Regions from separate parts of the Bacillus sp. MUM 13 genome, predicted to be linked through region 1. Evidence: predicted binding sites of a transcription regulator. Region 1 holds the regulator's gene; each other region holds the start of a gene.
What was found. The regulator LexA, encoded in region 1, represses DNA repair genes until DNA is damaged. The targets are predictions, from matches to a motif close to CGAACATATGTTCG.
Positions count from the first base shown of each region.

Region 1 (2,277 bases):
GGAACTTATGAAAGATAAAGTGTTGAATGAAAAAATAGAAAAAAGATTAGAAGATAAATATTTAAAAATGAAATATCAATAAAGGTCAAAAGAATAGTTAAAAAAACAAACAAAGGAATGGATGTTCATGATCTTAAGAAAATATATGTCTATGTTAGGGATTGGTGCAGCAAATATTGATCTCGTATTAGAAAAAAACACATATAAGAAAGAAGAACTGGTATATGGAGACTTTGTAATCAAAGGAGGTACCATAGAGCAGCAGCTCAAACGAATTGAATGCAGCTTTATCCAGGTTAGTAAAAATGAAAAAAAACAGAAAATCATTGAATCTTCGACCATTTTAACATCAAGAATAATAGAACCAGAAAGTATTCATAACCTTCCATTTATGTTTAAGCTTCCGTTCTCTATAGAACCCTCGGATCAAACAACATCTCATTTTTTCAGGACGAGGCTGATATTTGATGAAGGAATGGAAAGCAAGGATCAAGACGGGATCAAGATAATCGGATAAAAAAAGTTAAATAAATTAATAGATTATTGCCACTTGAATCCATTTTTGACAATACAGTACAGGCACCACACGTCTTTTAAGGCTGTGGTGTTTTTTTATTAATATAAATACCGGGTTAATAACCTGAATCCTTTCAAAAAGCCATCCGGAAATTGATATGATGAAAAACAGGGATTAGCAAGTTATGATTTTTAAAAAAAGGAAATTCTATCTATGAATATATCAGCATATATTAAAAAAAAGCGCAATAGCATGCGCTTTTTAATGGATATTTCTATAAAGGCCAATGACTTTCCCCAATATAGCTACATTTCTCAAAATGATAGGGTCCATCGAAGAGTTTTCAGGCTGAAGACGTACAAAATCCTTTTCCTTAAAAAATCTTTTAACAGTGGCCTCGTTTTCTTCAGTCATAGCAACAACGATATCCCCGTTGTTTGCAGTGCTTTGCTGTTTAACGATAACGTAGTCGCCATCTAGTATTCCTGCTTCGATCATGCTTTCACCCATAATTTCAAGCATAAATACCTGTTCATCATGTGAGGCCATGCTTTCAGGAAGCGGAAAATATTCTTCAATATTTTCAACAGCTGTAATCGGCAATCCTGCTGTTACTTTTCCCAGGAGAGGAACGTTCACAACTTTGCTGCTTGGAATGCTGCTGCTTTCTTCCATTTCCAATATTTCAATAGCCCTTGGCTTAGTTGGGTCTCTGCGGATTAATCCCTTGCTTTCCAGGCGTGATAAGTGCCCGTGGACAGTCGAACTGGATGCCAAACCGACTGCTTCGCCAATTTCCCGTACGGAAGGCGGATATCCTTTTTTGCGCACCTCATCTTTAATGAATTCTAAAATATCCTGCTGTCGTTTAGAAAGTTTTGTCATACGCACACCTCTTCTCAAAATCCTTTGTCTCATTATAACATGCTGTTTTAAGAGATACAAACATAAGTTCGAATTTCTGTTGACTAAAAACACACGTTCGTATTATACTGTTCATATAACAAGCGAACAAATATTCGATTTGAAAGGAAGATTGTTATGAGAAGCCTAGTCAAAAAGCATTCTTATACTTTATTATTAGCAGGTTTAGTTTTTGTTCTTTCATTAATTTATTCTATTAATCTTAATAACGATGGCAAACAATCCTATCAATCAGTAACTGTGCAATCGGGTGACACGCTATGGAAGATAGCTGATCAATATAAAACAGAAGATTTGACAAAAGTTGAATTCATTGATTGGATAGAAAAACATAATGATATATACTCCAGAACCCTTAAACCGGGGGACAATATCATTATTCCAGTAACTAAAGGAGAACTTGTCAGTAACCTGGCAAGTGAACAATAAAAAAGGTTGGGAAAAAATGAATGCAATGATATACTGCCGAGTCAGCACTGAAAAATCCTCACAGGAAACATCTCTTGCCAGGCAGGAAGAAGAATTATTAAAGCTGGCGGATAAATTAAGTTTCGAAGTCTGTGCCACTATCAAAGAGCAAGCGAGCGGATATGAGCTGAATAGAGACGGGATATTTGAAATTCTCGATTTAATCAAAGATAAGAAAGCGAATGCCTTGTTGATACAGGATGAAACAAGACTAGGTCGGGGAAATGCGAAGATAGCTCTTTTTCATGTGCTTATCAAAGAGGGGATTACTATTTACACGCTTTCGCATGAAGGTGAAATTGAATTATCGGATTCTGATGCCATGGTAATAGAAATTGTCGGCATTGTTGAAGAGTATCAGAGAAAAC
Region 1 covers NZ_MLYQ01000019.1:4,035-6,311, reverse strand. The annotation lists gene BIV59_RS23185 (FbpB family small basic protein) at 1-82, shown strand, start outside; gene BIV59_RS06480 (sporulation protein) at 128-517, shown strand; gene lexA (transcriptional repressor LexA) at 779-1,402, opposite strand; gene yneA (cell division suppressor protein YneA) at 1,559-1,870, shown strand; gene BIV59_RS06465 (YneB family resolvase-like protein) at 1,887-2,277, shown strand, end outside.

Region 2 (2,277 bases), on a different contig from region 1:
AGGGTGATGCATTAGAACCTAAAGTAAATCAAGAGTCATCTGCACCTCTTGAAAAAAGTAAACGTCAGGAGGTTTTACCTGAATTAAAAGAAGAACAACCTGTTCAATCTGAAATTACTAAAGATCAAGATATATTATTGGAGGTAAATCAGGTACTTGAAGAATTATCACAGCTAATTGCAGAGCCGGTCAACCGCGAAGGAAAAAGCGGACAGCACACAGTTTCTCCTGGATTCGAGCAGCCAGCTGCTCGAACTAAAGAACATAAAGCGGACAAAGATCTGGCCGAATCAATGGAGGATACGGCTGAATATAAGAATCAAATATCCGCTGAAAAAAAGGAAAAAAACATAGAAGTAAATGAGAAGGAAATTACTTCAGCAATTAATAAAAAGGAAATACAATCTGCAATCCAAGAAAAACATACAGAAGAAAGCTTACACTCAATCCCTAAGGAACCAAAATTGGCAGAAAAACATGATTCTAAGGAAAAAAGAGCAATGTTAATTAAGACTTTAATGGAATCCACTGAAAAGATGTTTACGGAAAATAGAATGCAAGAATCCCAATTTTCTTCTTTGATGAAGTATGCTCAAAGAATACACAGAAATAAACGGATTAAGCCTTAAAAATCATGATGCAGAATTGACCTGTATGGCAGGAGCGATCCCAATGACAGGGATGGTTATATATCTTCAATCTCCTTCATGGCTATCTGATATTGGCAGTTGGCAAAGTTCCATCCGGACGAATAAATAAACAAGTAAAACCCGCATACTTGCTAGTATCAATACCTTTATACATTTAAATAACAATTCTGCTATTCCAAAACGCTTTCCTTTAGTAATCAATGAAAGGCCAAATGCATGTTCTGGCATTTCGCTTATAATCTGATACAATAGTGAAAGATGTTAGGTGTATAAGGAAGTGGCAGTCTTGAAGGAAATGTACCCAAAAAAAGGAAGAGTTATTCTTCATGTTGATATGAATAGTTTTTATGCTTCTGTGGAAATGGCTTATGATTCGTCCCTTAAGGGAAAACCCCTTGCCATAGCCGGCAATGTGGAAGAGCGGCGGGGAATTATTGTTACCTGCAGCTATGAAGCGAGAAAATTTGGCGTAAAGACAACAATGCCCATTTGGGAAGCCAAGAAGCTTTGTCCTCAGCTCATTCTTCAAAAGCCTAATTTTGAACGGTACCGGAAAGCGTCACTCGCAATATTTGATATTCTAAGGCAATACACAGAACAGGTTGAGCCTGTATCCATTGATGAGGGATATCTGGATATAACCGAATGTGCACCGCTAGGCTCACCGCTTGAAATTGCCCGCAGTATTCAGCAGCGCATATTAGAAACAATGGACCTGCCCTGTTCGATCGGTATTGCTCCAAATAAATTCCTTGCCAAAACAGCTTCAGATATGAAAAAGCCAATGGGCATTACCATATTGCGCAAACGGGATGTTCCGGTTAAGCTTTGGCCGCTTGAAGTTGGCGAAATGCATGGAATCGGGAAAAAAACAGCGGAAAAGCTTCATTCGATAAATATCATGACAATTGGAGATCTGGCAAAGGCCCAGGAATTCTCTGTTAAGAATCTTCTGGGAATAAATGGAGTGCGTTTAAAGGAACGTGCAAACGGCAATGACGGGCGTCTGGTTGATCCAGAATCCATACATGACCATAAAAGCGTCGGCAATTCAACCACACTGCCAAAAAATACATCCAGCGAAAAAGAGCTGGTTGCCATTCTTGGCAAGTTATCTGAAAAAGTGGCAATACGGCTCAAAAACAAAGGACTCGTCGGCCAAAAAATTGGAGTGACCATCCGTTACGGAAACCTTAAAACGATTACGAGAAGCAAGCTCACTCCAAATCCTGTATGGTTAAAGGAAGATATTCATGCTCTTTGTGCGGATCTCTTCAGAAAGAATTGGAACGGTGAGAAGGTAAGGCTGCTTGGTGTAACTGCCTTTGAAGTGAAAGAAAAAGAAACCGCCTCTTTGCAGCTTGATCTTTTTTCTTTTGAGAACGAAGCTAAAAAAGAGCCCCTATATCAGGCAATGGAACAGCTGCAGAATAAATTCGGGAAAAGTATCATAAAAAGGGGAGTCGGCACAGCTTCTGACCCGAAGACGGCTGCTATTGGCACAGAAACAAGCTTTAACAAAGATTTGTTTGACAATTTTGCGCTTAAAGATACAAACAATAGGGATGCTGGAAAAGATATAAGGCAAAAATGGGATCAAGACTGACGATAAGTGAAGAAGGCTCTT
Region 2 covers NZ_MLYQ01000082.1:19,681-21,957, reverse strand. The annotation lists gene BIV59_RS17335 (DUF2642 domain-containing protein) at 1-629, shown strand, start outside; gene BIV59_RS17330 (DNA polymerase IV) at 937-2,256, shown strand.
Region 2: the regulator LexA is predicted to act here: its motif matches at 860-873, upstream of BIV59_RS17330 (DNA polymerase IV).

Region 3 (2,277 bases), on a different contig from region 1:
CGTTTCCCAAAAATTTAAGGAGCTGTTCAAATCTGTCCGGTTCTCTTCTTGAAGCGTCCTGCCAGCGGCACTACAATAATCCCGGCTAGTACAACTTGAATAATATTTCCCGGAATGGAATATAACGGCAGTATCCAGTTGCCGTAAAGGATCACTTCGGCAAAATAGTAGCCCACGATTTTTATTACCAGGGCAGCGGCTACTGCCAATGTGTTTACCAGCGCTCTTTTGCCTGGTGCCTTCTCAGATATGAGGCCTGCTATAAAGCCCATGGCACCTACGATGATAAAAGTAAATGGTGCCCATATTACATAGGGAGAGAAAAGGTCGGATAAGGCCATTCCGAAGGCGCCTGCTATGGCCCCTGTTTTTTTGCCGTAAACCATGGCTGCTATGAAAAGAGGCACGTTACCCAGATGGATGAGGCCCCCGTTGCCTATTGTGGGTAGCTTTATTTGGATGAACATGGTAGCTACAAGGGTTAATGCAATAAAAAGGGCGTTCATGACTAAGGCCCTTGTTTTAGTTGTTTGTGTTTGTGGATATGCTGAATTCACCGGATGACCTCTTTCTTTTTTTTACATATTATCATACTCCAAATCTGGCCGTTTATAAATACGTCAGAACTATTTATTTGTAACATGTACAGAGTTGATCACAACCATTAAAGCGAATAGTATTTATAAGAAGAGATAAGAATTAATTAGAAAAATGAAGTGAAAATCTTGATGAATGAGGTAAACCGGTGGAATCCGGATATGTGTAAGAACCCGCTCTGTGCCGGTTATAAGCAGGCTGGAGAGGCCATTAAACTCTTTCAATAGCTACTAAATGGTCTATCGGAATGGAAATGCTGCCGCTTAATAAATCTACGATTATCTCCCTATTTAGCATGTCTACATCTGCTACGATTCCTATTTTTGTATCAAACAGTCCATCCTTCCAGTATATAGTCCGGACAGGGATGGTCAGGTTCAGGGAATCCATTGCCGCTTGCCCAATCTGCTCCATATTCTTTCCGTCTAAAAAGGGCTTCTTTTCTAATTTATTTTCTTCTATTAACTGTCTTAGTAATCGAATATGCTCTGGAAGCATGAGAGAAGTCCATTTTATATTGTCTTTAATCATTTTCATCTGCTCCTTATCTTTTGTCTCTGTTAACTTGCCTGTTGATTTCCTTTCAGGGCATCCGGCTAGCTTTCTAACAGTAATGTTCATGATGGAATTTCCCTCCGGTCAAAACACCTTTTCTAAAAGTATATACGAACATTTGTTCCTTTTCAAATAAAAATAAAGACTCCTTTCTTAAAGATTGTTGTTTTTTGAAAATTTGTTATGTAGGCATTCCCATTGTCAAGCTAGGGTGGTTGGAGCGAGGTTCTTGAAGCGGAAATCAGCCACTTGCTTCATAACAGTAAAACTTGATTCGATGAGCGGTTTTTTTGGTATAGAAATCAAAAATAGAGAGGTTCCCTGAAAAATGGGATCCTCTCTACTTTTTAGGCTTTTTTCTTAAAGGTTGTTGTTTTTTTAATTTGTTATGTGAGGCGTTCCCATTGTCAAGTTAGGTTGATTGGAGCGTAAGGTGCGAGACTCCTGCGGGATGAGCAGAACAGGTGAGACCCCGCAGGCGCAGCCAAGGAGGCTCACCGCCTGCCCCGCGGAAAGCGAGCATCCTGAAGCGGAAATCAACCACCTTGTTTTATAGCAACAGAGTTTACGAAAACAGCTATTTTTTATGAATACTTCAAAAGCAATTCAATATCTTTTTCCATATCCATTGGGTCAGTGGTAGGTTCAAACCTTTTGACGACTGTTCCTTTTTTATCAATAAGGAACTTTGTGAAATTCCATTTTATCGAATCGCCGTATATATATTCAGGATGCTTTTCATGTAATAAAGGAATCAGCACCTTTGCCACTGGGTGGGATTCATCGAAGCCCTTAAATGGCTGGGAAGAGGCAAGGTAGTGAAAAAGCGGATGGGCGTTTTCGTCCCGGACATCGATTTTTTGGAACATCGGGAAGCTGACGCCGTATCGAAGGGTGCAAAAGAATTGAACCTTTTCATTATCATCCGGTTCCTGGCCGGCAAATTGATTGCAAGGGAAACCTAAGATCACAAAGTCCTTTTCTTTATAGCGGTCATAAAGACGCTGCAAATCTTCATATTGAAAGGTGAAGCCGCATTGTCCGGCTGTATTGACAATGAGTACCACCTTGCCTTTGAATTCTTCTAAACTTATATCCTGCCCGTTCATGGCTGTTGCTGAAAAA
Region 3 covers NZ_MLYQ01000016.1:32,728-35,004, reverse strand. The annotation lists gene BIV59_RS05495 (ECF transporter S component) at 27-557, opposite strand; gene BIV59_RS05490 (YolD-like family protein) at 808-1,218, opposite strand; gene BIV59_RS05485 (glutathione peroxidase) at 1,737-2,277, opposite strand, start outside.
Region 3: the regulator LexA is predicted to act here: its motif matches at 1,264-1,277, upstream of BIV59_RS05490 (YolD-like family protein).